One region of the Plantibacter sp. LMC-P-059a genome, then DNA from elsewhere that is predicted to be linked to it. Evidence: predicted binding sites of a transcription regulator. Region 1 holds the regulator's gene; each other region holds the start of a gene.
What was found. The regulator HrcA, encoded in region 1, represses chaperone genes, less so after heat shock. The targets are predictions, from matches to a motif close to TTNGCACTCGNNNNNNNCGAGTGCNAA.

Region 2: a site for HrcA is predicted at 8,820-8,846, ahead of groL (chaperonin GroEL). Genes of this name have one in related genera too.
Region 3: a site for HrcA is predicted at 8,647-8,673, ahead of groES (co-chaperone GroES). Genes of this name have one in related genera too.

What each region holds. Positions count from the first base shown of each region.
Region 1 is NZ_JARVRZ010000001.1:173,340-183,889, reverse strand. It holds gene holA (DNA polymerase III subunit delta) at 1-992, shown strand, start outside; gene rpsT (30S ribosomal protein S20) at 1,150-1,410, opposite strand; gene lepA (translation elongation factor 4) at 1,630-3,480, shown strand; gene QRN27_RS00870 (DUF1990 domain-containing protein) at 3,477-4,121, shown strand; gene hemW (radical SAM family heme chaperone HemW) at 4,132-5,358, shown strand; gene QRN27_RS00860 (DUF4870 domain-containing protein) at 5,470-6,027, opposite strand; gene hrcA (heat-inducible transcriptional repressor HrcA) at 6,243-7,265, shown strand; gene dnaJ (molecular chaperone DnaJ) at 7,320-8,441, shown strand; gene QRN27_RS00845 (16S rRNA (uracil(1498)-N(3))-methyltransferase) at 8,443-9,180, shown strand; gene QRN27_RS00840 (HIT domain-containing protein) at 9,231-9,584, shown strand; gene QRN27_RS00835 (PhoH family protein) at 9,661-10,550, shown strand, end outside.
Region 2 is NZ_JARVRZ010000001.1:702,403-712,952, reverse strand. It holds gene cysS (cysteine--tRNA ligase) at 1-148, shown strand, start outside; gene rlmB (23S rRNA (guanosine(2251)-2'-O)-methyltransferase RlmB) at 138-1,148, shown strand; gene QRN27_RS03360 (DUF4032 domain-containing protein) at 1,251-2,531, opposite strand; gene QRN27_RS03355 (ABC transporter ATP-binding protein) at 2,637-3,746, opposite strand; gene QRN27_RS03350 (DsbA family protein) at 4,003-4,962, shown strand; tRNA gene QRN27_RS03345 (tRNA-Thr) at 5,009-5,084, shown strand; gene QRN27_RS03340 (DMT family transporter) at 5,142-6,095, shown strand; gene QRN27_RS03335 (nitroreductase family protein) at 6,106-6,654, opposite strand; gene msrB (peptide-methionine (R)-S-oxide reductase MsrB) at 6,651-7,070, opposite strand; gene QRN27_RS03325 (DUF3263 domain-containing protein) at 7,294-7,596, shown strand; gene QRN27_RS03320 (LytR C-terminal domain-containing protein) at 7,618-8,190, shown strand; gene QRN27_RS03315 (cold-shock protein) at 8,476-8,679, shown strand; gene groL (chaperonin GroEL) at 8,884-10,503, shown strand.
Region 3 is NZ_JARVRZ010000002.1:87,226-97,775, forward strand. It holds gene QRN27_RS03825 (branched-chain amino acid ABC transporter permease) at 1-1,187, shown strand, start outside; gene QRN27_RS03830 (branched-chain amino acid ABC transporter permease) at 1,198-2,178, shown strand; gene QRN27_RS03835 (ABC transporter ATP-binding protein) at 2,168-3,139, shown strand; gene QRN27_RS03840 (ABC transporter ATP-binding protein) at 3,136-3,912, shown strand; gene QRN27_RS03845 (PDDEXK family nuclease) at 4,423-5,367, shown strand; gene QRN27_RS03850 (ABC transporter substrate-binding protein) at 5,673-6,953, opposite strand; gene rarD (EamA family transporter RarD) at 7,141-8,046, opposite strand; gene groES (co-chaperone GroES) at 8,274-8,570, opposite strand; gene QRN27_RS03865 (class I SAM-dependent methyltransferase) at 8,729-9,922, shown strand; gene QRN27_RS03870 (DUF4190 domain-containing protein) at 9,969-10,550, opposite strand, start outside.

The sequences.
Region 1 (10,550 bases):
TCCCGCAGCTCGGGTGGTCGGAGATCCGTCCGGCCCCGATCGTGCTCGTCTCCGGCACCGAGTCCTTCCTGGCCGAACGCGCCATCCGCCGCCTGCGCGACTTCCTCGTCTCCGAGGACCCCTCGCTGGAGGTGAACGACGTCGCCGCCGACAGCTATGCGCCGGGGGAACTCCTCACGGTCGCGAGTCCCTCCTTGTTCGGCGAGCCGCGGCTCGTCCGCGTCAGTCAGGTCGAGAAGTGCTCCGACCAGTTCCTCACCGAGGCCATCCGCTACCTCGAGGCACCGCCGGAGGGCGCGTACCTGGTGCTGCGGCACAACGGCGGGGTGCGCGGCAAGAAGCTGCTCGACGCGATCCGTTCCGGTACCGGAGGCGGTGTGGAGATCGTCTGCACCGAGCTCAAGCGCGACAGCGACAAAGCGGACTTCGCCGCGGCCGAGTTCAAGGCGGCGGGCCGACGGATCACCCCACAGGCGTTGCGCGCGCTCGTCGGAGCGTTCTCCGACGACCTCGCCGAGCTCGCCGCGGCGTGCAGCCAACTCATGGCAGACGCGTCGGCGGAGATCACCGAGCAGACGGTGGACAAGTACTACGGCGGCCGCGTGGAGACGAGCGCCTTCGACGTTGCGGACGCCGCGATCGGCGGGCGCCACGGTGAAGCCTTGCTCGCGCTCCGGCAGGCCCTCGACTCCGGCGCCGACCCCGTTCCGATCGTGGCCGCCTTCGCGATGAAGATCCGCACGATGGCCAAGGTGTCGTCGGCCCGCGGTGGCTCCGGTCAGATCGCACAGCAGTTCGGCCTGGCTCCCTGGCAGGTCGACCGAGCCCGCCGCGACCTGTCCGGGTGGACGGACGCGGGAATCGGCCGCGTCGTGCAGATGCTCGCCGAGACCGATGCCGGAGTGAAGGGCGCGACCCGCGACCCGGTGTTCGCGCTCGAGCGCCTCGTCGGTGTCATCGCAGCGCGCGGCGTCGATCCGGCCGCGCGGTAGCCGGTCACTCTCGGCGCGCCGCCGATCGGGCCGCGGCCGCCGAGAAGCTCGGGGAGCGGGGCGGGCTTCATGGGCCGCGGCTGGTTCGCTGTGCGGCCGGGAACGCGAAAGGCCCCGCACGTTCCGAAGAACGCCGGGGCCTTGCAGCTGGTGTCGCTTAGAGCGCGTTGACCTGCTTGGCGATGGCCGACTTGCGGTTCGCTGCCTGGTTCTGGTGGATGACGCCCTTGCTCACGGCCTTGTCGAGCTTCTTCGCGGCGAGCTTGAGAGCGGACTCGGCCTGAGCCTTGTCACCGGCGACGACGGCCTCGCGCGTGGCGCGGATGGCGGTCTTCAGCTGGCTCTTGACGGCCTTGTTGCGCTCGTTGGCCTTCTTGTTGGTGCCGATGCGCTTGATCTGCGACTTGATGTTTGCCACGTTGGGTCAACTTTCGGTTCGAGGAAATGATGTTCGGTGCCGTCGGACGGAAGAGGGCGTCTTCAAGCGAGTTCTCGTGTGGTCTCAACTCACACGCAAGCCAACAGGCAACATTACCAGTCAGGCCGAGTTCTGGCAATCCAGGGTACCGCAGCGCGGGTGCTCCCCGCCGTGGGACAATGAGGGTTGCCCGATTCCACCCCTGACCCCGAGGAACGCGTGAGCCCCCAAGCAGTGAAGGCCCTCGAGCCGGCATCGACCGACCCGGCGTTCATCCGGAACTTCTGCATCATCGCCCACATCGACCACGGTAAGTCGACGCTGGCGGACCGCATGTTGCAGATCACGGGTGTGGTGTCGGACCGCGACATGCGGGCGCAGTACCTCGACCGCATGGACATCGAGCGCGAGCGCGGCATCACGATCAAGAGCCAGGCCGTCCGGATGCCGTGGTCGTTGAACGGCGAGACCTTCGCGCTCAACATGATCGACACCCCCGGCCACGTCGACTTCACCTACGAGGTCTCCCGGTCGCTCGCCGCATGCGAGGGCGCGATCCTCCTCGTCGACGCCGCACAGGGTATCGAGGCGCAGACGCTCGCGAACCTCTATCTCGCGCTCGAGAACGACCTCGAGATCATCCCGGTGCTCAACAAGATCGACCTGCCGGCCGCCGACCCCGACAAGTACGCCAAGGAACTCGCCAGCCTCATCGGTGGTCGGCCAGAAGACGTGTTGCGTGTCTCCGGCAAGACGGGCATGGGCGTCGAAGAACTCCTCGACCGGGTGGTCGGCCGCATCCCGAACCCCACCGGCGACCCGGACGCACCGACGCGCGCGATGATCTTCGACTCCGTCTACGACACCTACCGCGGCGTCGTGACCTACGTCCGGATGATCGACGGCCAGCTGAGCCCGCGTGAGCGCATCCAGATGATGTCGACCCGCGCCGTGCACGACCTCCTCGAGATCGGCGTCAGCTCACCGGAGCCGACGCCCACGAAGGGGCTCGGGGTCGGCGAGGTCGGCTACCTCATCACGGGTGTGAAGGACGTGCGGCAGTCGAAGGTCGGAGACACCGTCACGACGGCGGTCAAGCCGGCGACGGACGCCCTGCCCGGCTACACGGATCCGAAGCCGATGGTGTTCTCCGGCCTGTACCCCATCGACGGCAGCGACTACCCGATCCTGCGCGACGCGCTCGACAAGTTGAAGCTCTCCGACGCCTCACTGAACTACGAGCCGGAGACCTCCGTCGCCCTCGGCTTCGGCTTCCGCGTCGGCTTCCTCGGGCTGCTGCACCTCGAGATCGTCACCGAGCGGCTCCAGCGCGAGTTCGACCTCGACCTCATCGCCACGGCCCCGTCGGTCACCTACGAGGTGAAGACCGAGGACAAGCAGGTCGTCACGGTCACGAACCCGAGCGAGTTCCCGTCGGGCAAGATTCTCGAGGTCTCCGAGCCCATGGTGAAGGTCGGCATCCTCGCGCCGAAGGACTACGTCGGCACGATCATGGAGCTCTGCCAGAGCCGCCGTGGCGCGCTCCTCGGCATGGAGTACCTGGGCGAGGACCGCGTCGAACTCCGGTACACGATGCCGCTCGGCGAGATCGTCTTCGACTTCTTCGACCACCTGAAGAGCCGCACGCAGGGCTACGCCTCGCTCGACTACGAGCCTTCGGGCCAGCAGGCCGCTGATCTCGTGAAGGTCGACATCCTCCTCCAGGGTGACCAGGTCGACGCCTTCAGTGCCATCGTGCACCGCGAGAAGGCCTACGCCTACGGCGTGCTCATGACCGAGCGGCTGAAGAAGCTGATCCCTCGGCAGCAGTTCGAGGTCCCGATCCAGGCGGCCATCGGTGCGCGCATCATCGCCCGTGAGTCCGTCCGTGCGATGCGCAAGGACGTGTTGGCCAAGTGCTACGGCGGTGACATCACCCGCAAGCGGAAGCTCCTCGAGAAGCAGAAGGAGGGCAAGAAGCGCATGAAGATGGTCGGCAAGGTCGAGGTGCCCCAGGAGGCGTTCATCGCGGCGCTCTCCGGTGATGTCGAGACGAAGGACAAGAAGTGACCGCGCGACGCAGCTCGTTCGAGGACGAGGCCGTCGATTACGCGGCGGTCGGCGCGACCCAGCGCAGTGACCTCATGCAATACCCGCCGGAGGGCTACGTCCCCTCGGAGGACGAGTTCCGGCTCGGCAGCGGTGAGGAGCGGTTCGCTCTGGCGACCAGCGCGCTGCTCACCTGGGGACTCCACCGGTCGAGCGGTGTCGAGATCACCGACGTGCACCCGGGGACGGGTGTGCAGTACGGCGGCATCGCCTTCGCGGAGGACGGCACCCCGCTGGAGCCGATCGAGACGCACGAGGAGCAGCGGTTCGCCGAGGACGGCACGCCGTTCATCACGCCGGGTACGACGGTCGTGTTCGCGGGCTCCGTCGGCGGAGAACCGCTCGTCGGCCCGCATCGCGTGATCTCCGTGACGGAGGAACCGGGGCACGTCAGCCTGGCCATCGGCACGATGGACGGCGACCCCGAGAGCGGTGAGCAGTCCTTCACGATCGAACAGCGGGAGGACGACTCCGTCTGGATCGTGGTGCGCTCCTTCTTCCGCCCGACGAAGGGGGCTGCGAAGCTCGTCGGCTCGAAGCGCCGTCGGAAGACCATGAACGACGCCTACCTGCGCGCACTCCTGCCGTCGCGCGGCCTCTGAGCGACGGATCGTGCCGAGCGCGCTTCCCCTCGCCGACCCGGCGCCGTCCGACGGGCTGCTCCCGGAGACGGCGGCCGTCGGTGCCCACCAGCGCGCCTTCGGGGTCTACCTGCACGTGCCGTTCTGCCGGGTGCGCTGCGGGTACTGCGACTTCAACACCTACACGTCGACGGAACTCCGCGGCGCGAAACAGTCGGACTACGCCGACGAGGCGGTCGCCGAGATCCGCTTCGGCCGCGGTGTGCTGGAGGCGTCCGGCGTCCCCGACCGCCAGGTCTCCACAGTCTTCTTCGGCGGTGGCACACCGACCCTGCTGCCGGCGGACGACCTGGTCCGCATGCTGCGTGGCGTGACCGACTCCTTCGTCCTCGCGCCCGGCGCCGAGGTGACGACGGAGGCGAACCCGGACTCCGTGGACGCCGCGTACCTGCAGACCCTGGCGGACGCCGGCTTCACCCGTGTCTCGTTCGGCATGCAGTCGGCGGTGCCGAGCGTCCTGGCGACCCTCGAACGCACGCACGACCCGGCGCGGGTGCCGCTCGTGGTGCAGTGGGCGCGCGACGCCGGTCTCGGCGTCAGCCTCGACCTCATCTACGGGACACCGGGGGAGACGCTCGCCGACTGGCGTGTCTCACTCGAGACGGCCATCGCCTGCGCCCCCGACCATGTGTCGGCCTATTCGCTCATCGTCGAGCCCGGCACGAAGCTCGCCCGCCAGATCCGTTCCGGCGTGGTCGGAACGCCCGACGAGGATCTGCAGGCCGACATGTACGAGCTCGCCGACGACCTCCTGACCGCGGCCGGATACGGCTGGTACGAGGTCAGCAACTGGGCGACGTCCGACGATCACCGCTCCCGGCACAACCTGTCCTACTGGACCGGTGAGGACTGGTGGGGTGTCGGTCCCGGCTCCCACAGCCATGTCGGCGGGGTGCGCTGGTGGAACGTCAAACATCCTGCGGCCTACGCGCAGCGCATGGCGGCAGGCGAGTCACCCGCGGCCGGCCGCGAGACCCTCGACGACGAGACCCGCGAACTCGAGCGCATCCTGCTGCTGACCCGGACGCGCGACGGCATCCCGATCCGCACCCTCGCCCCCGAGGCGCGCACCGCCGTCGCCGGGCTCATCGCCGAGGAGCTCGTCGATGCACGGCAGGCGCTCCTCGGCCGTCTGGAGCTCACGCGACGCGGTCGACTCCTCGCCGATGCCGTCGTGCGGCGGCTCGTCGGCGACTGACGCGGTCCGGGCGCGTCCCGTTCATCAGGCCGTCGAACGACGTCAGGCCGCCGGAACGCCGACAGCCCCGACCGGCGGACCGGACGGGGCTGTCGTGTGCGGCTCGGAGGATCAGGCCTTGATGAACTGGATCGTGAGCGGGTAGCTGTACAGCTCGCCCTTGTTCGCCTTGATCGCGGCGATGATGCTGAACACGATCACGACGATGTACACGGCGATGATGACGAGGATGCCGACCACGACGATCGTGAGGATCGACCCGACCACGAGCGCGATGAGCATGGTCAACTGGAAGTTGAGTGCCGTGAGCGTGTGGGCCTTGATGAACGGACCGCGGTCCTTGAGCGCCAGGTAGCCGATCAGTGGCGGGATGAACCCGAAGAAGATCCCACCGATGTGGATGAGGGTCGACCACAGCTTCTCGTCGGACGGGCTCATCGGCTGGGCGACGGGGTAGGGCTGCTGGTACTGCGGGGCGCCGGCGGGCGGCGGCGGGTAGGAGCCGGCACCGGGCGGCGGCGGCGCGTAGCCACCGGCGGGCGGCGGCGGGTAGGAGCCTGCCGGCGGCTGGTGAGGAGCTGCGGGCGGGGGCGTCGCGCCGTCTCCTGCAGGCGGAACCGACCCGCCCTTGGCAGGGTCGACGGGCGGTTGAGCGTTCGGATCGGACATCTTCGCACCTTTCACGGAGAGTGATATTCAATTGGTCCAGCAGAGCGTATCGCACCAGGTGTCGCGGAAACGGGACCCACGCCTGTCGCCAACGGTATTCCTGGGCCGCCACGGCGCGCAAGGGATGGCTTCCGGTGGGCCGCGATATGATTGGCAGTCAGGGTGTTCGAGTGCTGACGATCGGTGTTCGGCGGAGACGAGGAGAGGGGTTCGCCATGGTGTCGGATCGCGGTCTCGAGGTCCTCCGGGTCATCGTCCAGGACTACGTCGCGTCGCGTGAGCCGGTCGGGTCGAAGACGATCGTGGATCGTCACTCCTTCGGGGTCTCGGCGGCCACCATCCGGAACGACATGGCGCAGCTCGAGGACGAAGAGCTCATCGCCGCACCCCACACCTCCTCGGGGCGCGTCCCGACGGACAAGGGCTACCGCATGTTCGTCGACCACCTGGCCGACCGACGCCCACTGAACAACGCGCAACGGACGGCGATCGAGACGTTCCTCGGCGCATCCGGCGACCTCGACGAAGTGCTCCACCGCACGGTGAGGCTTCTGTCGCAACTCACGAACCAGGTCGCGCTCGTCCAGTACCCCATGTTCTCCCGTGCCCGCGTCCGGCACCTCGAGCTCGTGAGCGTCACGCCGAACCGGGTGCTCGCCGTCATCATCCTCGACAACGGCCGGGTGGAGCAGCGTCTCATCGAGACGGAGCGGCCGGTCGACGACGACCTCATCGCGCGCCTCCGCGGTGCGTGCAACGAGGCGGTCGCAGGCCGTCCGCTCCTCGACGCCCACGACGCCCTCGGTGACGTCCCCGACACGATCGCCGAACTCGACCGGTCCGCGGCGGTCCGGATCGTCGACGCCGTGCGCGAGCAGCTCTCGGCCCAGCGCCAGGACCGCCTCGTGATGGCGGGCGCAGCGAACCTCGCTCGCACAGAGGACGACTTCCCGGGGAGCATCTACCCGGTGCTCGACGCGATCGAGCAGCAGGTGGTCCTCCTCAGGCTGTTCGGCGAGATGGAGTCGGAGCGGGACGGCGTCGTCGCCAGCATCGGGCGGGAGAACGCGTCCTTCGGCCTCGAGACGACGAGTGTCGTCGCGGGGAACTACCGTTCCTCTGGTGGCGAAATCGCCCGTCTCGGCGTCCTCGGCCCGACGAGAATGGACTACGCGAGCAACATGGCGGCGGTCCGAGCCGTCGCCAGATACCTCTCGCGCATCCTCGACGCCGAGTGACGCCTCCTCGTCGCGTCCACCAACACCTTCCGCACCTCGAACGAAAGGCCCTCAGTGGCTGACTACCCCGACCACTACGCAGCCCTCGGCGTCGCCAAGGAGGCGACGCCCGAAGAGATCAAGAAGGCCTACCGCCGCCTCGCCCGCGAGCTGCACCCGGACGTCAACCCGGGTTCCGACGCCTCGGAGCGATTCAAGGAGGTCACGCACGCCTACGACGTGCTCAGTGATCCCAAACAGCGCCAGCAGTACGACCTGGGTCCGCAGGCGGGCGGCTTCGGTGGCGGCGACGCCGGCTTCAGCGGCTTCGGTGACATCTTCGACACCTTCTTCGGCGGCGGCGGCCAGCAGCGCGGCCCGAAGTCACGTCGTTCGCGCGGCGAGGACGCGCTGCTCCGGGTCGAGCTCGACCTCGACGAGGTCATCTTCGGCACCCACCGCGACCTCGAGGTCGACACCGCGGTGCTCTGCGGCACCTGCAACGGCTCCTGCTGCCAGCCAGGCACCTCGCCGGTCACCTGCGACATCTGCCACGGCACCGGTTCCATCCAGCGCGCCGTCCGCTCGCTGCTCGGGAACGTCATGACCTCGGCACCGTGCGGCACCTGCCGTGGCTACGGGACGATCATCGCGACCCCGTGTGTCACCTGCCAGGGTCAGGGACGCCTCCGCGCCCGTCGCACCGTTTCGGTCGACATCCCGGCCGGTGTCGACACCGGCCTGCGGCTGCAGATGCCGGGCAGCGGCGAGGTCGGACCGGCCGGAGGCCCGAACGGCGACCTCTACCTCGAGATGAAGGTCAAGCACCACGACGTCTTCAGCCGCGACGGCGACGACCTGCTGTGCACGCTGGAGGTCCCGATGACGGACGCCATCTTCGGGCGCCACGTCACGGTCCACGCACTCGACGGCGACGTCGAGGTCGAACTTCGTCCGGGCGTCCAGAGCTCTGAGGTCATCACCGTGAAGGACCGCGGCGTGACCCGGCTCCGCGGGAACAGCCGAGGGGACCTCAAGATCGGCGTCCAGGTCGTCACCCCGACCAAGCTCGACCACCGCGAGCGGGAACTCATCAAGAGCTTCGCCTCGGGCCGGCGTCAGGGGCCTCCTGCGCTCGCGCAGTTCCAGCAGGGCCTGTTCGCGAAGATCCGCGACCGTTTCCACGGCGTCGGTTGAGATGAGCTCGCTGTACGTCCGCGAGGACCTCGAATCGACCGGCGTCGGCGACTCGGTCACCCTCCGGGGGCCGGAGGCGAAGCACGCCGTGTCGGTCAGCCGGCTGCGGGTGGGGGAGACGACGTCGATCGGCAACGGACGCGGACTGATCGCGACCGGAACCGTCGTCCGGAGCGAACCGGGCGAGCTCGAGATGCGCGTCGAGTCGGTGGTCGTGCATCCCGAGAACCGTCCGGCGCTCGTGCTCGTGCAGGCGCTGGCGAAGGGCGATCGCGACGAACTCGCCATCCAGGCGGCGACCGAGCTGGGTGTCGACCGGATCATCCCCTGGGGCGCTGAGCGCAGCATCTCCCGCTGGCAGGGCGACAAGGCGAGCAAGGGCCGAGCCCGCTGGCAGCTCATCGTGCGCGAAGCGGCGAAGCAGTCCATCCGCGCCCGGGTGCCCGAGGTGTCCGAGGTCGTCGACACGCGCGGCCTCGCCGCCCATGCCGACGGACGGACCGTACTCGTCCTGGAGCCCACGGTTGCGCTCAGCCTGACGGACCTCGACCCGTCGACCTTCGACGCCGACGAGGTGGTGCTCGTCGTCGGCCCCGAGGGCGGGATCTCGGCCGCCGAGCACGAGCGACTCGTCGACGCCGGTGCGGTGGCCGTGCGGATCGGCTCCGGCGTGCTGCGCACCTCGACGGCGGGGCCGGCGGCGATCGCAGCGGTGAACGTGCTGCTCGGCCGCTGGTGACCCGGGTTCAGCCCGCGCACGACGCCGCTGCGAACCTTAGACTGGTGGGCATGAGTGAAGCACCGTCCGTTTTCAGCCGCATCGTGTCCGGGGAGATCCCCACGACCCTCCTCGCCGAGACCGATCGGGTGATCGCCTTCGCCGACATCAACCCCCAGGCGCCGGTGCACCTCCTGGTCGTCCCGAAGACCGGCGAGTACCGCGACGTCGTGGCGTTGGCAGCCGGCGACCCCTCGCTGCTGGCCGAGATGGTCGAGGTCGCCTCATCGCTCGCACAGGAACACACGGGCGGCGACTTCCGCCTGGTCTTCAACACGGGTGAGACCGCGGGTCAGACGGTCTTCCACGTGCACGCGCACGTCCTCGGCGGTTCCCTCCAGGAGGGCTCCCTTGGCGGAGCCTGAGGCAACGACCCCCGACGTCCCCGCCGGTCGACGGGAGGAGGACGTGGAGCATGTGCTCCATGTCGACGGCATCGCGATGGTCCGGCTGCTCGGCCCGCAGGATCGCCTGCTCACCACCGTCGAGCGCGAACACCCCGGCGTCTCCGTGCACGTGCGCGGGAACGAGATCACCATCACCGGACCCTCGGCGCAAGCCGATGCGGCCAGACGACTCGTAGAGGAACTCATCACCATGGTCCGAGAAGGACACGACCCTGGCCCGGCGGAGGTCAGCACCTCGGCCCGGATCCTCGGCCAGGACGGCACGGCCTCGCCGTCCGAGGTCCTGGGTCAGGTGATCCTGACCTCCCGCGGCAAGACGATCAAGCCGAAGACCGTCGGTCAGCGAGCCTATGTGGACGCCATCGACGAGAACACGATCGTCTTCGGCATCGGTCCGGCCGGCACGGGCAAGACGTACCTCGCCATGGCGAAGGCGGTCCAGGCGCTCCAGCGCAAGGAGGTCAACCGGATCATCCTGACGCGTCCGGCGGTCGAGGCCGGCGAACGGCTCGGCTACCTGCCCGGCACCCTCACGGACAAGATCGACCCGTACCTCCGTCCGCTCTACGACGCGCTCAACGAGATGATGGACCCTGAGATCGTCCCGAAGCTGCTCGCAGCCGGCACGATCGAGGTCGCCCCGCTCGCCTACATGCGCGGACGCACCCTGAACGACTCCTTCATCGTCCTCGACGAGGCGCAGAACACCACGCCGGAGCAGATGAAGATGTTCCTCACGCGGCTCGGCTTCGGTTCCAAGATCGTCGTCACCGGTGACGTCACGCAGATCGACCTCCCGACGGGTGCGTCGGGACTCCGTCTCGTCACCCGGGTCCTGAAGGACATCGACGACATCCACTTCGCCAACCTGACGAGCGACGACGTCGTCCGTCACACGCTCGTCGGCCGCATCGTCGACGCTTA
Region 2 (10,550 bases), 530 kb from region 1:
CGTCGAGCGCCTGCTCGTCGATCGCGCTGACGCCAGGGTCGCCAAGGACTTCGCAGCGGCCGACCGGATCCGCGACGAACTCACCGCGGCCGGGATCACCATCGAAGACACCCCGTCCGGAGCACATTGGAGTATCAGTGGCAAGTAAGCCTTCCCGCCCGACCGGGCCGAAGAAAGCGAAGAAGGGTCCCACCAAGGGCACCGGCGGCCTCGGCCGCAAGGCGCTCGAAGGTCGTGGGCCGACCCCCAAGGCCGAGGACCGCGCCTGGCATCCCGCCGGCAAGCGGAAGGCCGCGCAGGAGCGCTACGCGGCCTCCGGTGGCACCGGTAAGCCCAAGCAGCCGGCCGGCCAGAACGGACGACCGTCGACGAACGGCCGCACCAAGCAGAAGTCGAGCGACGAGTCCGAGGTCGTGACGGGCCGCAACTCCGTGCTCGAAGCGCTGCGCGCGAAGATCCCGGCCACCACGCTCTACGTCGCGACGCGCATCGAGATGGACGACCGGGTGAAGGAGGCGCTCAGCCTCGCCACCCGCCGCGGCATCCCCGTCCTCGAGGTGATGCGGCCGGAACTCGACCGCATGGCCGGGTTCGACGGCGTCCACCAGGGGCTCGCCATCAAGGTGCCCCCGTACGAGTACGCGCACCCCATGGAGCTGCTCGACCAGGTGATCGCGCGGGGCGAGAACCCGCTGTTCATCGCCCTCGACGGCATCACCGACCCGCGCAACCTGGGTGCGATCATCCGCTCGACGGCTGCGTTCGGCGGGCACGGCGTCATCCTCCCGCAGCGTCGGAGCGTCGGGCTGACCGCCTCGGCGTGGAAGACCTCGGCCGGCGCGGCGGCACGCACGCCGGTCGCGATGGCCGCCAACCTCACGCAGACGCTCAAGGCGTTCAAGGAGCGCGGCGTCTTCGTGATCGGCCTCGACGGCGACGGCGACGTGTCGCTCCCCGGCCTGGAACTCGCCGACCAGCCGATCCTGGTGGTCGTCGGCAGCGAGGGCAAGGGACTCTCGCGCCTCGTCACCGAGACGTGCGACGCGGTCGTCTCGATCCCGATCTCGGCTGCGACGGAGTCGCTGAACGCGGGGATCGCGGCGAGCGTGACGCTCTACGAGATCGCGCGTCGACGGAGCGCCGATTAAGCGGCAGCATCACGACGGTCGGACACGCCGACCGGACGGCCGAAGGCCCTGGGAACGGATCACCGTCCCAGGGCCTTCGGCCGTCCGGGCCCGCGCCATCGGTCAGACGAGGTCGCGCCAGTCGACCGGGCCGGTCATCGCGGCGGGGATGCTGATCGCTTCGGTGGGCGGCACGATCATCGTCGCCTCGTCGCGACGGTGTCGCAAGACGGTGTTCACATAGGATCCGACCGCCTCGGCCAGCGGGATGTCGCGGCCCTCGTTCTGCGCGAGGAACCACCGGTGCTCGAGGAGCTGGTGGAAGATCTCCGCCGGCTCGAGCTTGCCGCGGAGCTCGCGTGGGATGGCCTTCACGACGGGCTCGAACACGCGGATCAGCCACTCGTGTGCGGCCATCTCCTCGTCGAAGCCGTCCTTCCCGAACGACGCCGAGTATGCGTCGAGGTCGTTGAGTAGGCGCCTGGCCTGGTTCTCCCCGGCGTCGAGGCCCGTGAGTCGCAGGAGCCGACGCTGGTGGTGTCCGGCGTCGACGACCTTCGGCTGAATGCGGACGGTGGAGCCCTCGTCGGTCGTCTTGATCGCGAGCTCCTCGATGTCGAAGCCCAGCTCGTTCAGACGGTGCACGCGTTCCGTGATGCGCCAGCGCTCGGAGGCGTCGAAGGACTCGGAGCCCGTGAGCTCCTTCCAGAGGGAACGGTAGGCCGCGACGATGCCGTTGCTCACGGTCACCGGGTCGAGCTCGACGTCGGCGCGCCCGCCCGCCTCGAGGTCGAGCAGTTCACCGGCGATGTTCACGCGCGCGATCTCGAGGTCGTTCTCACGCTGCCCGTTGGACAGCCCTCCCTCGTAGAGCTTGCCGGTCTCGGCGTCGACGAGGTAGGCGGCGAAGGCCCCCGCGTCGCGTCGGAAGAGCGTGTTCGACAGCGAGACGTCGCCCCAGAAGAACCCGACGATGTGCAGGCGGACGAGCAGGACGGCGAGGGCGTCGACCAGGCGGGTCGCCGTGTCCGGACGCAGCGTCCCCTGGAAGAGCGCGCGGTAGGGGAGGGAGAACTTCAGGTGCCGGGTGACGAGCACGCTCGGGAGTTCCCGGCCCTTCCGGTCGGAGCGGTTGGTGATGACCGCCAGCGGGTCGACGCAGGGGATGTCGAGGCGCTGCAGCGTGCGCAGCATGTCGTACTCACCCTTGGCCATCTCGGCGGTGGTCTCCTTGACGGCGATCACGTACCCGGAGAGGTTCGCGAACCGCACCAGGTGGCGGGAGATGCCCTTCGGCAGGGACGCGATGGCCTCGTTCGGCCAGTTCTCGAGGGGAAGCTCCCAGGGCAGGTCGAGCAGCGCGGGGTCGACGGTGGCTGCGGTGATGTTCAATGCGCCGGACATGGTGCGATGCGCTCCTCGGGAGTGATCGAGCTGAGATGGGACAGACGAAAACGACGATGGTCGAGCGATCGGAGACCGACCGCTCGACCATCGTCGGCGGAACTACTAGATCGAGGAGGACACGACCGGCTTGTTGCCGAGGCGCTCACCCGAAGCCGAGTCGAACGCGTGCACGTGGTGCGGCGTCGGCGCGAGGAACACGGTGTCGCCGATGTGGGCGTGGTTGCGGCCGTCGACGCGGGCGACGATGTCGGTGCGCTTGCCGGAGACCTCGGTGTGGCCGTAGAGGTAGCCGTCGGCGCCGAGCTCCTCGACGAGGTCGACGGTCACCTCGATGCCGGAGCCGGAGTTGCTGGAGACGGTGATGTCCTCCGGGCGCACGCCGACCGTGACGTTCTTGGACGGGGCGGCGTCGGTGATCTCGCGCTCCACCGGGATGATGAATCCACCGAGCTTGATGCCGCCGTCGGCGATCTCACCCTCGAAGAGGTTCATGGCGGGGCTGCCGATGAAGCCGGCGACGAACACGTTGTTCGGCTTCTCGTACAGGTCGCGAGGCGTGCCGACCTGCTGCAGGATGCCGTCCTTCAGGACCGCGATCCGGTCGCCCATGGTGAGCGCCTCGGTCTGGTCGTGCGTGACGTAGACCGTGGTGACGCCGAGGCGACGCTGGAGCGACGCGATCTGGGTGCGGGTCTGGACGCGGAGCTTGGCGTCGAGGTTCGACAGCGGCTCGTCCATGAGGAAGACCTGCGGCTGACGGACGATGGCGCGACCCATCGCGACACGCTGACGCTGACCACCGGAGAGCGCCTTCGGCTTGCGGGTCAGGTAGTCCTCGAGGTCGAGGAGCTTCGCGGCTTCGAGGACGCGGGTGGCGCGCTCCTCCTTGCCGACGCCGGCGATCTTGAGCGCGAAGCCCATGTTCTCGGCGACGGTCATGTGCGGGTAGAGCGCGTAGTTCTGGAACACCATCGCGATGTCGCGGTCCTTCGGCGGCACGTCGGTGACGTCGCGGTCGCCGATGAAGATGTGGCCGTCGTTGACCTCTTCGAGGCCGGCGAGCATGCGGAGCGAGGTGGACTTGCCACAGCCGGACGGGCCGACGAGGACGAGGAATTCGCCGTCGGCGACCTCGAGGTTCAGCTTGTCGACCGCGGGGCGGGTGCCGCCCGGGTAGAAACGGGTTGCATTGTCGAACGTCACAGACGCCATGGTTGTTCTCCTTCACCGGCAGGTACGTGCCGGACGATCCGTTGTGAATGGACGCGAGCCCGCCGACGATGGCCGACTCGCCGTTCCAGTATGCCATGGGCCCCTGGGAATGGAAGGGTGCCCGGCGGATCGGTCTCTCGGCGGACGCACAGCCTCCTCCCTGCCTGGTTTGGGCCTCTCCCAGGCGGCAGGTCTACGATTGCTCTGTTTGGCGCTGCTGGGTCTACGTAGCGCAATCCCCCCGAAACGAGGATCAATGTCTGGCGCTGGATCGCAGAACCGACCGACGAAGAACGAACGCCGCGACGCGGCCCGCGAGAAGGCACGTGTGCTGCGCGAGCAGCAGAAGCGGCGCGACCGCCGCAACCGCGTGCTGCTGCAGGGCGGAATCGTGCTCGGTGCGCTCGCGATCGTCGCCGCCGTGGCGATCATCATCGTGACGTCGATCAAGCCGGCCGGCCCCGTCCCGACGGCTGCGCAGAACGACGGGTTCACCGTCGGCGCCGGTCTGCAGCTCGTCGGCGCACCCGCCGACGCCCCTACTCCCACGCCGACCGCCACCGACGCGGCTGAGCCTGCACCGGCCGAGACGCCGGCCGCCACGGAGACCCCGACGGCCGAGGGCGTCGAGATCTCCGTCTACCAGGACTTCCTGTGCCCCTACTGCGGTCAGTTCGAGACCACGAACGCCGAGCAGGTCAAGGGATGGCTCGAGGCCGGAGCGGCGACCTACACGGTGCACCCGCTCGCCACGCTGAGCAACCTGTCGCTCGGGACGCAGTACTCACTGCGCGCCTCGAACGCCGCGGCCTGCGTCGCGCAGTACTCGCCGAACGACTTCTTCTCCTTCAACACCGCGTTGTTCGAGAACCAGCCCAAGGAGAACACCGAGGGCCTGACCGACAAGGAGCTGAAGTCCATCGCGAAGGGCGTCATCTCCGGTGGGGAGAAGAAGATCAACACCTGCATCGACGACGGCACCTACAAGTCCTGGGTGAAGGACTCGACGGACCGCGCACGGAGTGGCCCGCTGCCCGGCACCGACGTCGCGAAGGTCGAGGGGACGCCCACCATCCTGGTGAACGGCAAGCAGTACACCGGTTCGCTCACCGACGCCGAGCAGTTCGCCGCGTTCGTGCTCGCCGTGTCCAGCGAGAGCTACTCGACCGACACCCCGTCGCCGAGCCCGAGCGAGTCGCCCGCGACCAACGGCTGATCCGCCGCCATCGTAGGATGGTCGAGACCGGGGTCCGCCCCTGTCGGCCGACGTGGCGCAATTGGTAGCGCAACGCTCTTGTAAAGCGTAGGTTACGGGTTCAAGTCCCGTCGTCGGCTCCAACCCAGAACCGCCCGTCAGCGTTGCTGGCGGGCGGTTCCGTGTGGAAGGAACCGTTCGTGAACCGCATCCCAGCATGGCTCGCCCTCCTGATCGCCGTGGTCAGTGGCGCCTTCATCGCCGTTCAGGCGCGCTTGAACGGCGAGCTCGGCGCGCGGCTCGGCGACGGCTTCACCGCTGCCGCGATCTCCTTCGGTGGTGGGCTGATCATCCTGACCGTCGGGCTGGCTGTCTCCCGAACCGGGCGGAGGGGCCTGTCGACCGTCGCGACGGCGGTGCGTCGTCGCGAGATGCCGTGGTGGACGGTCCTCGGCGGGTGCGCAGGCGCGTTCCTCGTGCTGTCGCAGGGACTCACCGCGGCTGCGCTCGGGGTGGCGCTGTTCACCGTGGCGGTCGTCGCCGGACAGACCGCGAGCGGGCTCGTGCTCGACCGCATCGGCTTCGGCCCCGGAGGCGTCGTCGGGTTCACCGTGCAGCGCGTCCTCGGGGCGCTCGTCGCCCTCGTCGCCGTCGGCGTCGCGGTCTCGGGTGAACTCGGCGGGAGCATCCCGCTCGGCCTGCTCGTCCTGCCGCTGCTCGCCGGGATCGGGATCGGCTGGCAGCAGGCGGTCAACGGGCGGGTGAAGATGCGAGCGCAGAGCACGCTCGCCGCGACGTTCATCAACTTCATCGTCGGAACCGTCGTGCTCGTCGTGGCCGCTGTGCTGCACGCGTTGTTCGTCGCACCGCCCGGAGCGTTGCCTGGGGAGTGGTGGCTCTACCTCGGCGGACCGATCGGCTGCGTCTTCATCGCCGTGGCGGCGTTCCTCGTGCAGCACACCGGGGTGCTCATCCTGGGGCTCGGGACGGTCGCCGGCCAGACGCTGAGCGCGCTCGCCCTCGACGTCTTCCTACCGACCGACGACGGGGGCGTCCACGTGTCCACCGTCGTCGGCACCCTGCTCGCGTTCGTGGCCGTGGCGATCGCGTCAGCCCGGTTCCGCCGTCGACCCGCCGCGCCGGCCGGCACCTGAGCCGATCGGATCACGGCATCCGGCTGAAGTGCGCCTTCGCGTTGATCGTCTTCCGACGGCCGGTCCGGCCGTTCCCCGGCTTGCCGCCGACGTAGAGCCACCCGAGGAGGTCTTCGCCCTTCTGCAGGCCGTGCGCTTTCCGGACGGCCTTCGTGCGCGTCGCGCCGCCGGTCCGCCAGAACACGCCCCATCCGGCGTCGTCGAGGAGCAGGCTGATCATGTGGGCGACACCCGAGGCCACGGCCTCCTGCTCCCAGGCGGCGACCTTCGACTTCTTCACGCTCACCACGACCGCGAGCAGCAGGGGAGCGCGAAGCGGCTTCGTCGAGGGCTTCGAGTCGCCGTCCGCCTTCGCGAGCGCCCGGCCCAGTTTCACCCGGTCGTCGCCCCGGAGGGCGATGACCCGCCAGGGGCGCAGGGCTCCGTGGTCGGCCACGCGGCCGGCGGCGGCGATGATCTCCAGCAGCTCCTCGTCGCTCGGGGCGACGTCGGTGACCTTCGACCACGAACGCCGTCCGGCGACGGCGGCGAGGACCGGGCTCTCGACGGACTCCGTCACTCCGTCGGCTCAGCGGTGTCGGCTGCTGCGAAGTTGAGCGCGATGGAGTTCATGCAGTAGCGGTCTCCGGTGGGTGTCCCGAAGCCGTCGTCGAAGACGTGCCCCAGGTGAGAGCCGCAGGAGGCGCAACGCACCTCGGTGCGGACCATGCCGAGGGTGCGGTCTTCGATCAGCTGGACCGCGTCGGGGTTCACGGACTCGTAGAAGCTCGGCCAGCCACAGCCGGAGTCGAACTTCGTCCCGCTCTTGAAGAGTTCGGCGTTGCAGGCGGCACAGGTGTACAGGCCGGCGCGCGACTCATCGAGGAGCTCACCCGTCCAGGCTCGCTCGGTCGCCGCTCCGCGGAGGACCTGGTACTGCTCGGGCGTGAGTTCCTCGCGCCACTGCTCGTCGGTCTTCGACACGTCGTACGTCATGCTGCTCCATTCGTTCTCGGTCATCCTACGCGCGGGGCCGCGTCGTACCTGCGGCCTCCGACTTCCAACTCAACACTGGGGAGTCGCTGATCCTTCCCGGTGAACGTGCCTCCTCGCCGGAGCGGATGCGACTCGACGACGCTCCGCTGAATAGACTGAGGAACCGTCCGGGTGGAGTCCTCCCGGACGCCTGGCACGGTACCGATCAGGAGGGGGATCGAGCATGCAGCCTGCATCGCACACGCCCGACGGCGGCGACGCGTCGGACCCCACCCCAGGCCTCACTGAGCGCGAACGCGAGATCCTCGAGTTCGAGTCCCACTGGATGCGCCACGTCGGGGCGAAGGAGGCCGCCATCCGCGACCGCTTCGCACTCTCGCCGACCCGCTATTATCAACTGCTCGGCGCGCTCATCGACTCGCCGTCCGCTCTCGCCCACGACCCCATGCTGATCAAGCGGCTGCAGCGCACCCGCGACGCCCGACTCTCGGCACGAGGAGCTTCAGCTCCACGTACCGACGGCTGAGCAGCCCACGGAGAACACACCATGGCTGAATCCTTCCCGCCCGACCGCTTCGACGAGGTCCCGGACCTCAAGCGCGTCGGTGCGCACCGTGCCCCGGCGCCGAAGGGGCGTGGCTGGATCGCCTTCCTGGTCGCCGTGGTGGCGACGTTGGTCCTCGTCGGCATCGGCACCTTCGCCCTGTTCGGGTTGAACGACCGCATCGACTTCTTCGGCGGCGCGCCCAGCCCGAGTGCGACGGCGACGCCCACGCCGACGCCGACCGAGGTGCCTCCCGTCGTCGATCCCGCAGCGAGCATCCTCGTCCTGAACGGGACACCGACCGAGGGCCTGGCAGCCTCGGCGGCGGCAGCGATCGCGGCCGCCGGGTTCACCCAGCAGATCCCGACGAGCGACGCGAGCACCGAGGATGTCACGGCGAGTGGCGTCTACTACCAGGACCCCTCGCAGGAGGGCGTGGCACGCGCCATCGCGAACGCGCTCGGTGGCATCCCGATCCAGATCACGGACCAGTACGCGATCCCGGTCGAGGAGGGCGAGGCGCCCGTGCTCCGCGTCGTCGTCGTGGTCGGCGCCGACTACCAGCCGGCCGCCTGAACGCGGCATCGATCGGGCCTCACCGGCTCGCCGGACCAGGCTGTGTTTCCGGGGTGTTTCCTCCATGTTGAGTTGTCGTAATACTCCGCGACGATTGTCGATTTCGGGGTGATCCGGGACACCGCCCCGGATTAGTATCTGGAATTGGCCGCTCATCCCGTCCCGTCTCGACTCGCCCCTGAGTCCGTTTTGGCGCAGGGTGGCCGCCGGGGTCCCGACTCCGGACGGCAGGTCCGGGTTCGGCAGCAGCCGACGCCTGTGAGCACGCAGCAATGGGAGTATGAAATGGCGAACGGAACCGTCAAGTGGTTCAACGCTGAGAAGGGCTTCGGCTTCATCACGGTCGACGAGGGTGGACAGGACGTCTTCGTCCACTACTCGGCGATCGACATGAGCGGCTACAAGTCCTTGGAAGAGGGCCAGGCGGTCGTCTTCGAGGTCGGCACCGGAGCGAAGGGGCCCCAGGCCGAGGCCGTCCGATTGGCATAAGCACCCATCGGACACGGGATTCCTGCGACGCCGTCCACTCCGGTGGGCGGCGTCGTTCGTCGTCTCGGGGTCGTTCCCGGGAGTTCGCTCAGGGCGCTGGCGCTCACTTGCACTCCCACCCCCTGAGTGCCAGAATCGACTTAGCACTCGTACTCATTGAGTGCTAAAAACGTTCATGACGTCCGGGAGGGACGAAAAACACACATGGCTAAGATCATTGCTTTCGACGAGGAGGCCCGTCGCGGCCTCGAGCGTGGACTGAACATTCTTGCTGACACGGTCAAGGTCACCCTTGGGCCGCGCGGTCGCAACGTCGTCCTCGAGAAGAAGTGGGGCGCCCCCACGATCACCAACGACGGCGTGTCCATCGCCAAGGAGATCGAACTCGACGACCCGTACGAGAAGATCGGCGCGGAGCTCGTCAAGGAGGTCGCCAAGAAGACTGACGACGTCGCCGGCGACGGCACCACCACCGCCACCGTGCTGGCTCAGGCACTCGTTCGCGAGGGCCTCCGCAACGTCGCCGCAGGCGCCGACCCCATCAGCCTCAAGCGCGGCATCGAGAAGGCCGTCGAGGCCGTCACGGCCGAGCTCATCGCCAACGCGAAGGAGGTGGAGACCAAGGAGGAGATCGCTGCGACCGCTTCCATCTCCGCCGGCGACACCACCATCGGCGAGATCATCGCCGAGGCGATCGACAAGGTCGGCAAGGAAGGCGTCGTCACCGTCGAGGAGTCGAACACCTTCGGTACCGAGCTCGAGCTCACCGAGGGCATGCGCTTCGACAAGGGTTACCTGTCGCAGTACTTCGTGACCGACCCCGACCGCCAGGAAGCGGTGTTCGAGGACCCCTACATCCTCATCGCCAACCAGAAGATCTCCGCGATCAAGGACCTCCTGCCGATCGTCGACCAGGTCATCCAGTCGGGCAAGCAGCTCCTCATCATCGCCGAGGACGTCGACGGCGAAGCACTCGCGACGCTCGTCGTGAACAAGATCCGTGGCATCTTCAAGTCCGTCGCCGTCAAGGCTCCGGGCTTCGGTGACCGCCGCAAGGCGCAGCTGCAGGACATCGCCATCCTCACCGGTGGTCAGGTCATCTCCGAGGAGGTCGGCCTCAAGCTCGAGACCGTCACCCTCGACCTCCTCGGCCGCGCCCGCAAGGTCGTCATCACCAAGGACGAGACCACCATCGTCGAGGGTGCCGGCGACGCCGAGGCCATCGCCGGTCGTGTGTCGCAGATCCGCAAGGAGATCGACAACACGGACAGCGACTACGACCGCGAGAAGCTCCAGGAGCGTCTCGCCAAGCTCGCGGGCGGTGTCGCGGTCATCAAGGCCGGTGCAGCGACCGAGGTCGAGCTCAAGGAGCGCAAGCACCGCATCGAGGACGCCGTCCGCAACGCGAAGGCTGCCGTCGAAGAGGGCATCGTCGCCGGTGGTGGCGTCGCGCTGATCCAGGCCGGCAAGACCGCCTTCGAGAAGCTCGAGCTCGTCGGAGACGAGGCGACCGGTGCGAACATCGTCAAGGTCGCCATCGACGCTCCGCTCAAGCAGATCGCGCTGAACGCTGGCCTCGAGCCCGGTGTCGTGGCCGACAAGGTCCGCAACCTGCCCGTCGGACACGGCCTCAACGCCGCGACCGGCGAGTACGTCGACATGCTCGCCGCCGGCATCAACGACCCGGTGAAGGTCACGCGCTCCGCGCTGCTCAACGCAGCGTCGATCGCCGGCCTGTTCCTCACCACCGAGGCCGTCGTCGCCGACAAGCCGGAGAAGAACCCGGCTCCGGCCGGCGACCCGACCGGTGGCATGGACTTCTAGTCCGACAGCAACACACGCGCAGGGCGTCTCCTTCGGGAGGCGCCCTG
Region 3 (10,550 bases), on a different contig from region 1:
TGGGTGAGGAGTACGACTTCTACTTCGCTGGGAACGTCAAGTACGACGACAAACCACTCGACGGCGTGAACATCACGGTCGACGGCAACGGCTACAAGGCCGACGTCGACACCGATGCCGACGGCAAGTGGAAGATCGGCGTCCCCGAGAAAGGTACGTACAAGGTCACCCTCGACGAGGAGACCCTCCCGAAGGGCGTCATCGTCGCCGAAGGCGGCGCGACCATCGAGGCCGAGTTCGGCCTCACCCAATCCAAGTCCGTGAACTTCTTCCTCGGTGAGGGCGAACGCGTCACCGTCAGCTTCTGGGACCAGCTCGCCGAACGGCTCGTCAACGGGCTGAACTTCGGGCTCATGCTCGCCCTGGCGGCCATCGGAGCGTCGCTCGTGTTCGGCACCACCGGCCTCAGCAACTTCGCCCACGCGGAGATGGTGACGTTCGGCGCGATCATGGCGCTCGTCTTCGGGGTGTTCCTGCAGTGGCCCATCTGGCTGGCCATCATCATCGCCCTCGCGTTGAGCGCCGCCTTCGGCTTCGCGCTCGACGCCGGCATCTGGAGACCCTTGAGACGCAAGGGCGTCGGCATCGTGCAGGTGATGATCGTCTCGATCGGCCTGTCGCTGGCGCTCCGCTACGTCTTCCTCTACTTCGTCGGCGGCGGCACCTTCCAGCTGCCCGGCTCCGGAGAGGAGAACATCAAGCTGTTCGGCACGGTCTCGCTCAGCGTCACCGACATGATCAGCATGGCGGTCAGCGTCGTGGTGCTCCTCGGTGTGGCTTGGTGGCTCATCAAGACGAAGACCGGCAAGGCGACGCGGGCGATCTCGGACAACCCGAGCCTCGCAGCGGCGAGCGGTATCGACGTCGACCGCGTGGTCCGCATCGTCTGGATCCTCGCAGCCACCCTCGCCGGCCTCTCCGGCATCCTGTGGGCGTACTTCCGACCCGGCATCAAGTGGGACATGGGAGCGCAGCTGCTCCTCCTCATCTTCGCGGCCATCACCCTCGGCGGGCTCGGAACGGCCTTCGGCGCCATGGTCGGCGCCCTCATCATCGGCATCCTCGTCGAAGTCTCGACGCTCTGGATCCCGTCTGACATCAAGTACGTCGGCGCCCTCGTGGTGCTCATCGCGGTGCTCCTCGTGAGACCGCAGGGCATCCTCGGACGTCGCGAGAGAATCGGTTAGGGGCACGCGCATGGACTGGGGAAGCATTCTCTCGAACACGCTCGCTTGGGTCATCAGCCCGGAGACGATCGCCTACGCGCTCGCAGCACTCGGATTGGCCGTGCACTTCGGCTACGGCGGGTTGCTGAACTTCGGTATGGCCGGGTTCATGGCGCTCGGCGCCTACGGCTACGCCATCTCGATCCTGAGCTTCGACCTCCCGTGGTGGGCCGGCATCATCGTCGGTTGCCTGGCATCGGTGGTCTTCGCCTTCATCCTCGGCATTCCGACGCTGCGATTGCGGGCCGACTATCTGGCCATCGTGACGATCGCCGCGGCGGAGATCGTCCGCCTGCTCTTCACCACGCAGGTCTTCGACGAGTACACCAACTCCGCCGACGGCCTCGGCAACTACCACGCCGGATTCCGGGCCGCGAACCCGATCCCGGAGGGCATCTACGGCTTCGGCCCGTGGGAGCTCAACGCGAACCAGTGGTGGGTCCGGATCTTCGGCATCCTGCTGTTGGCCGTCGCAGCCCTCCTCGTGTTCCTCCTCATGCGCAGCCCCTGGGGCCGCGTCCTGAAGGGCATCCGCGAGGACGAGGACGCCGTGCGCGCGCTCGGCAAGAACGTGTTCGCGTACAAGATGCAGGCGCTCGTCGTCGGTGGCGTCTTCGGCGCACTCGGCGGGGTGGTGCTGGCGCTGCCCTCCGCGGTCGTGCCCAGCGTGTACGTCACCAGCCTCACGTTCTTCATCTGGACGATCCTCCTGCTCGGTGGGGCCGCGACGGTCTTCGGACCGCTGCTCGGCTCGGTGATCTTCTGGGTGATCATGGCGTTCCTGTCGAACGTCCTCCCGGCGCTCGTGAAGGCCGACGTCCTGCCGTTCATGAGCTCGACGCAGGCGTCGACGCTCCGCTACGTGCTGGTGGGTGTCGCGCTCATGCTGATCGTCATCTTCAGGCCGCAAGGCATCCTCGGAAACAAGAAGGAGCTGACCTTTGTCAAGTAACAGCTCACCCACCTCGCGGCCGGTCAAGACCACCGGTCTCCACGTCGGCGAGATCGTCCCGGGCGTCAAGAAGGTCGACCCGATCCTCATCGCGGACCAGGTCACCCGGACCTTCGGCGGCCTGCAGGCGGTGAACGTGGAGCACCTCGAGGTGCCCCGCAACGCGATCACCGCGCTCATCGGCCCGAACGGTGCCGGCAAGACCACCCTGTTCAACCTGCTGACCGGTTTCGACAAGCCCAACACCGGAACGTGGAACTTCGACGGGAAGAGCCTCGGGGGCGTCCCGGCGTTCAAGGTCGCCCGCATGGGGCAGGTCCGCACCTTCCAGCTGACGAAGGCGCTCGGCCTCCTGACCGTGCTCGAGAACATGAAGCTCGGAGCGACCGGCCAGACCGGCGAGGGCATCTTCTCGAGCCTCGTGAAGCCGCTCTGGCGGAAGCAGGAGGCGGACCTCGAGGTCAAGGCGATGGACCTGCTCCGGCGGTTCAAGCTCGACACCAAGCGCGACGACTACGCCGCCAGCCTGTCCGGCGGCCAGCGCAAGCTCCTCGAGATGGCTCGGGCGCTCATGAGCGACCCGAAGCTCGTCATGCTCGACGAGCCGATGGCCGGCGTCAACCCGGCGCTCACGCAGTCGCTGCTCGACCACATCCTCGCGTTGAAGGACGAGGGCATGACCGTGCTGTTCGTCGAGCACGACATGCAGATGGTGCGCCACATCGCCGACTGGGTGGTCGTCATGGCCGAGGGTCGCGTCGTCGCCGAAGGGCCGCCGGACACCGTCATGGAGAACCCGGCCGTCATCGACGCCTACCTCGGCAGCCACCAGGACGTCGACCTCGGTGTCGTGACGGGCCGGATCGCCGGCGAGGACAGCGCCGCAGCCGAAGAGCTGCTGGCCGAGATCGAAGACGAACGGCTCGCGGCTGGCGCCGAGCCCGAGGAGGAGCGGAAATGAGCGACGTGAAGGGCGCCCCCGTGGGCGGCACTGCGGTCAACACCGCCGAGATGGTCGTCGAGGTCAGCGATCTGACGGCCGGCTACCTGCCCGGGGTGAACATCCTCAACAGCGCGAACCTCACGGCGCGCAAGGGTGAGCTCATCGGCATCATCGGGCCGAACGGCGCCGGCAAGTCGACGCTGCTCAAGGCGATCTTCGGACAGGTGAAGGTGCGGAGCGGTCAGGTCCTCCTGAACGGTGAGGACATCACCGGGCTCCGGGCGAACAAGCTCGTGGCCCGTGGTGTGGGATTCGTCCCGCAGACGAACAACGTGTTCCCGAGCCTCACCATCGAGGACAACCTGAAGATGGGGCTGTTCCAGAAGCCGAAGCAGTACACCGAGCGCCTGGAGTTCGTCACCGGCATCTTCAGTGAACTCGGCAAGCGGTTGAAGCAGCGTGCCGGTTCGCTGTCCGGTGGTGAGCGGCAGATGGTCGCGATGTCGCGCGCGCTGATGATGGACCCGCACGTGCTGCTCCTCGACGAGCCGTCCGCCGGGCTGTCTCCTGTCCGGCAGGACGACGCGTTCATCCGGGTGTCCGACATCAACAAGGCCGGTGTCACGACCATCATGGTCGAGCAGAACGCGCGTCGCTGCCTCCAGATCTGCGACCGCGGCTATGTGCTCGACCAGGGACGTGACGCCTACACCGGTACCGGCCGTGAACTGCTGTCGGACGACAAGGTCATCGGACTCTACCTGGGCACGCTCGGCCAGGACGAGGACTGATCAGGGGTTCCCCACTCGCGGCTCGGCGGGTACTTCGGTACCCTCGAACGTGCTCGTCCCGGCCATCGGCTGTGTGACGACCTGAAGCCACCGGAACCCGACCGGTGATCGAACCACAACTCCTCCCTCCCCCGAGGGGCACCGTCGCACCAAGACGGCCTCCTGAGACGGGGACGGAGGAGTTGTGCATTCCGGCCTCTCCTTCCCGCCCCTCCCCCTTGTGCCAGCGCGGTGCGCTGACGTGAGCGCGGTCCTGGCGCGTGAGCGCGGGTCTCCGGAGCCCCGCGCTCACGCCCTCCACCCGCGCTCACGCCCTCCACCCGCGCTCACGCCGAGTCACCTCCCCCGCGGCACAGCGACCCGCGCTGACGCCCGTGACCCGCGGTGACGTCAGCGCACCGCGCTGAGCACCACGCCGAGGCTCGCTCCACCGCGAGCTGGGCGAGTGGCCGTTTCCACACCTCCTCTCTCATCCGTGTTGGAGCACCTCGGAACGGGCACGGTGAGTCGATGGAATCCTTCGATCTGAACCTGCTCATCCGCCCGAACGGCCTCCTGCTCGTCCGAGACGCACGTCGGGTCGGTGCTGAGCGTCTGGTGAGTGCCGCTCATCGCGACGGAGACCTGGTGCGTCTGCGAAAAGGCATCTACGTCCCTGAACCGACCTGGCGATCCCTGTCCCCCGATGACCGCTACCGCCTCCGGATCGACGCGGCGGCCGTCGCCCTGCGGAAGGACGCCCTGTTCAGCCACTACTCGGCTGCGCGGCTCTGGGGACTACCGATCGTCGGCCCATGGCCTGCCGAGGTGCACACGTTGACGAGCGGCGACCGCGGAGGACGCTCAGCACCGGGAATCATCCGTCATACGACGCAAGGCGCCGTTGCGCATCGGATGCGGCACGGGCTCCCGGTGACCGACCCGGCTCGAACGGTGGTCGATCTCGCCCGGATCGCGCGCCTCGACGACGCGGTCGCCGTCGCCGACGCCGCGCTCCGGCTGAGGCTCACGGACGAGAGCGCACTTCGCTCGCTCGCACGAGATCTGCCGGCGCGTCGTGGAGGACGGCAAGTGCGGTTCGCGATCAGCTTCGCGGACCCCCGGGCGGCGAACGGTGGCGAGTCCAAGATGCGCGTCGTGATCGCCCAGCTCGGATTCGCCGTCCCGTCCCTGCAACAGTCGTTCGCCGACGCCGACGGACCGATCGGCATCGTCGATGCCGTCTGGCCGGACGAACAGGTGATCCTCGAACTCGACGGCCGCCAGAAGTATGTGCGAGAGGAGTTCATGCAGGGACGCGATGTGGCCGACATCGTCCTAGCGGAGAAGCTCCGGGAAGACCGACTTCGTGCGCTCGGCTACACCGTCGTCCGCGCCACTTGGGAGGACCTCGTCCATCCGAGCCGGCTCGCTGCGAAGCTCGAGCGCGCAGGGTCGCAGCGCGCGTTCCGCTGACCCGTGGCTCTTCTTTCGTGGCCAGCGCGGTGCGCTGACGTGAATGCACCGTACCGACCGTCAGCGCGGTGCACTGGCATGAGCGCGCCCCGCTGTGCAGCACCGCCGGTGAACGGGCGCGAGCGCGCCCCCGGCGCGTGAGCGCGGGTCTCCGGAGGCCCGCGCTCACGCGCTGGACCCGCGCTCACGTCAGCGCACCGCGCTGGCACCACCACCACACCAGCGCCAGGTCCGGCGGGAGCGCATGGCGCCGGACACGACGAAGGCCCCGGATCGCTCCGGGGCCTCGTCAGTCGCGCGAGCGACTAGTTGGTGCGGGTGTACTTGTTGTCGTCACCGTACTGGTAGATACCGATGGTCGCCTCGGTCGGGTCACCGTTCTCATCGAAGGTGATCGGACCGGAGTTGCCGTCGTAGTCGATCTTCTTGCCGTCGGCGATGGCTTTCGCACCCTCTTCGAAGGTGGACACCTTCTCGCCCTTGTCCTTGCCACCGGACACGGACTGGAGCTCGCCGGCCATGTCGGCACCCTCGGTCGAGCCGGCCTGCAGCGCCGCGAGGGCGAGCAGGATGACCGCGTCGTAGGATTCGGCCGCATAGCTGTAGTCCTTCAGCGGCTCGCCACCCTCGTCCTTCACGAACGCCTGGAGGCGGTCGGTGAAGTCACCGAGCTTGGCGGTGTCGAGACCGGGCAGCGTCCCCTTGGCGCCCGTGAGGGTACCGGGAGCGAAGTCGGCGCTGTAGTCGGCGAGGTTGCCGTCCACGAAGTAGAGCTTGTCCGACGGGAACCCGGCGAGTCCGGGGACGATCGTCTTGGTCTCCTCGAACGCGATGATCGCGATCGCGTCGGGGTTCTCCGCCTTGACCGCGCTGATCTGCGCGTCGAAGGAGGTGTCGCCCGTGTTGTACGACTGCTCGGCGACCACTTCACCGCCGGCGCTCTCGAACGCCTCCTTGGTGAACTTCGCCAGGCCGGTGCCGTACGAGTCGTTCAAGTAGATGATGCCGAGGGTGGCGTTGCCGTCCTCCGCGATCAGGTTCCCGAGGACCTCGCCCTGCAGCACGTCGGACGGCGCCGTCCGCCAGTAGAGACCGTTGTCGTCCCACGTCGTGAAGTCGGCGGAGGTGTTCGCCGGGGAGAACTGGATGACGCCTGCGCCGGTGACTTCGTCGATGAAGAGCTTCGACACACCCGACGATGCCGCACCGATGATGGCGGTGACGCCCTCGGAGAGCAGACGGGGGACCTCGGTCGCGTACGCCTTGTTGTCGGAGTCACCCGAGTCGCCGAGCGTCAGGTCGATCTTGATGCCCAGGTTGGCGTCGTTGACCTCCTTGACCGCGAGACCGACGCCGGCTTCCTCGGGCGGGCCGAGGAACGCCAGGTTGCCCGTCTGGGGCAACGCGGTGCCGAGCTTCAGGGTGAGGTCGCCAGCAGGCTTGCTGCTGCCGCTGCCACTGTCGTCACTGCCACCTGAGGCGCATCCGCTCAGGACCAGCGCGCTGGCTCCGATCAGTGCGATGCCACCGAGAACGATGGCACGAGGGCGGGAGCGAGCGGCCGTGGCCTTCGAAAAGACGCTCATGGTACTCCTTGCTTGTCAGAAGAGTGGCAGCTCCAGGGGCTGCCGTTGTGTCAAGTTATCCGCTGAGAGTGCGCTGGACAATGTCGTTGACGTTACAAGCGTGTAACACGACCAAATCGTTACCTCAGAGGCACCGGTTTCGCGTCTTTCCTGCAGTGGTCGCGCGATCAGCGACGGAATCCGCTGTTCAGACCCTCGCGGCACGGCGTCGATCGGCGGCCGCGGACCGTCGGCCGCGCGCGGACGCCACGAGCATGTCGCCCGTGAGGATGGCGAGCGCCAACCAGACGAGTCCGAAACCCAGCCAACGCTCCGGCGGCATCGCCTCGTGGAGGACCGCCACGCCGACGACGAACTGGATGATCGGCGCGAAGTACTGGATGAACCCCATCCAGGTGAGCGGCAATCGCCGAGCCGCGGCGGCGAACAGGAGGAGCGGGACGGCCGTGATGACACCGGCACCGATCAGCAGGAGGGTGTGCCCCACGCCGGCGGTGCCGATCGTGAGCCCACCGGAGACCCCGACGGCGATGAGCTGAGCGATCGCGACCGGTGTCAGCCACGCCGTCTCGAGCGTCAGCCCGGACACCGCGTCGACCACGCCACCGACCTGCTTCTTGATGTAGCCGTACAGGCCGAAGGAGAAGGCGAGGATGAGGGCGATCCACGGGACACTGCCGTGCCCGATCGCGAGGACGAGCACCGCGATCACGCTGACGACCACCGCGGCCCACTGTGCGGGACGCAACCGCTCGCGGAGGAAGAACACCCCGAGGAAGACGGTGACGATCGGGTTGATGAAGTACCCGAGCGAGGCCTCGACGACCTGGCCGTTGAGCGCTCCGTAGACGTAGGTCTGCCAGTTGACGTAGATGAGCGCGCCGGCGAGACCCATCGCCAGGACGATGCGCCGCTGCCGCAGGATCCCGAGCAGGCGACGCCAGGAGCGGGTCACGAGGATGAGGACGGCGCAGAACACGAGGGAGAAGACGATCCGCCAGGCGACGACCTCGAAGGCTCCGGCCGGCGCGAGCGCGATGAAGTAGAGCGGCAGCGCTCCCCAGAGGCAGTACGCGGCGACCGCCGAGATCAGACCCGAACGGCTCCCCTGCTGCGGGACCTCGACTCCTGAACGCGCGCGCGCCCCTCCGGCGGCGAGCTCGACATCGACTTCGACTTCCGCTGGATCGCTCGCGTTCTGCACTGGTCCAGGCTAGACCCGCGGCGGGCGGACGGACCTTGTTAAACGGACACAGCCCGAATGGCTGATGCCATTCGGGCTGTGGAGCGGCCTGAGCCGCCAGGTTCGTTCGCCGGTGTCTAGCGGACGACGACGGCGAGGACGTCGCGCGCGGACAGGACCAGGTAGTCCTCACCGGCGTACTTGACCTCGGTGCCGCCGTACTTGGAGTAGATCACCTTGTCGCCGACGGCGACGTCGAGCGGGACGCGGTTGCCGTTGTCGTCGATGCGACCGGGTCCGACCGCCACGACCTCGCCCTCCTGGGGCTTCTCCTTGGCGGTGTCGGGGATGACCAGACCGGAAGCGGTGGTCTGCTCTGCCTCGACCTGCTTGATGACGATGCGATCCTCGAGCGGCTTGATGGAGACCGACACGGTTGACCTCTTTCTTGAAACGAAGACGTTGTTAGCACTCACACTGCGAGAGTGCTGATTCCAGTCTAGGCATCTTCTGGCACTCACGCAATGCGAGTGCCAATGACCGGCTGCTAGCGTTGCCGGATGCACCCAGCTCCGCGCGAAGTCCGCTGACCATGGAACGATCGGAACTCGTGGAGCTCCTGACGGCCGACGGGCTCAGACTCCTCGACTCGCTCCCGCCCTACCCGTCCAAGGATGAGGCCGTCCGACTCGTCGGTCGGCTCCGGAACGAGGGGCACTCCCCCGCGCTCGTCGCGGCCGTGCTCACGCAGTCGCGTCTGCGGCTGAAGGCGGTCGGCAAGTTCGGCCCGTTCGCCGACCGCATGCTGTTCACCGAGGCGGGTCTCGAACAGGCCACCCGGCTGCCCGTGGCGGCGCTGCACGCGGGGCGCTTCGCCCGGGCAGGCCTGACCCGCATCGCCGATCTCGGCAGCGGCATCGGCGCGGACTCGATGGCGATGGCCTCCCTCGACCTGGAGGTGACGGCGGTCGACATCGACGAGGTGACCGCCGCGATCGCGAGCTACAACCTGGCGCCGTTCCCGACGGCGACGGTCCGGAACGAAGCGGCCGAGGACGTCGCGCTCGAGGAGTTCGACGCCGTCTGGTTCGACCCGGCCAGGCGAACGGCAGGGCACGTCGACACGTCCCGACTCGCGAGCGCCGCCGACTACACCCCCTCCCTCGACACCGTCTTCGACACGGCGAGCCGCCTCCCGGTCGGCGTCAAGCTCGGACCGGGGTTCGATCGATCCCTCATCCCCGACGATGCCGAGGCGCAATGGGTCTCGGTCGACGGCCAACTCGTCGAGATGACCCTCTGGTTCGGCCCGCTCGCCCGACCGGGTGTCCGGCGCTCCGCGCTCCTGCTCGCGGACGGCGTCCACCACGAACTCACGGCGGACGGCGACGCGGACGACGCACCGGTCCGCGACCTCGGTGCGTACGTCCACGAACCCGACGGCTCCGTCATCCGCGCTCGCCTCATCGGCGACCTCGCTGTGCGGCTGGAGGCGGGCATGCTCGGTCAGGGCATCGCGTACCTCACGTCGGACAGCGCGACGACCTCGCCGTTCGCGTCGACGTTCCGCGTCATCGCGCGGCTTCCGATGGACGAGAAGACCCTCAAGCGGACGATGCGCGAACGCGGGATCGGGGTCCTCGAGATCAAGAAGCGCGGGGTCGACATCGATCCGGCGGCGTTCCGCAAGCGGCTCGCGTTGCGTGGCGACGGCTCGGCGACGATCATCCTCACGAGGATCGCGGGGAAGCACAGCGCCCTGCTGGTGGAGCGCGTCGGTCACTGACGCGGTGTACCGCGCGGTGCGGTCGCCTTCCCGTCCGTCGTGCTGACTAGGTCGAAACGTAGCCGATGATGACGACGACGCTGTAGACCAGCCATCCGATCGAACAGGCGAGGCCGACGAAGCCGGTCACGAGACCCGTCAGCGCGCGACCACGCGCCCCCGGTTCGCGGCGGCGTGCACCGAATCCGAGGAAGATCGCGACGATCGACAGCGGGAAGCCCCAACCGACGAAGATCGACACGACAAGCCCGACGATGCCGCTGACGAGCGACCAGGTGCTGCGGGTGGTGGACGTGGGGGCGGCCGACGCGCCCGAAGATGAAGGCTGCTGCTGGTACGCGGCGTATCCGCCCTGGCTCGGAGCCTGGTACACGGCCGTCGGCACGGTCTGGAGGTACGTCGACTGCTCGCCCTGCCAGGTGGACGGAGCCGTCGGCTGAGCCGGTCGATCGGATGGAGCGGCCGGCGCGCCGGCGCGCCAGTCAGTGGCAGGCGGCACGCCGTACCCCTGTTGGCCGGCCTGAGACCACTGCTGCTGCGGTGAGGCCTGGTGGTAGGGCGGCTGCGGCTGCGCGGGCTGCTGGTACGGCGGCTGCTGCTGCGCCGTCGGGTACTGCTGCCCCTGCGG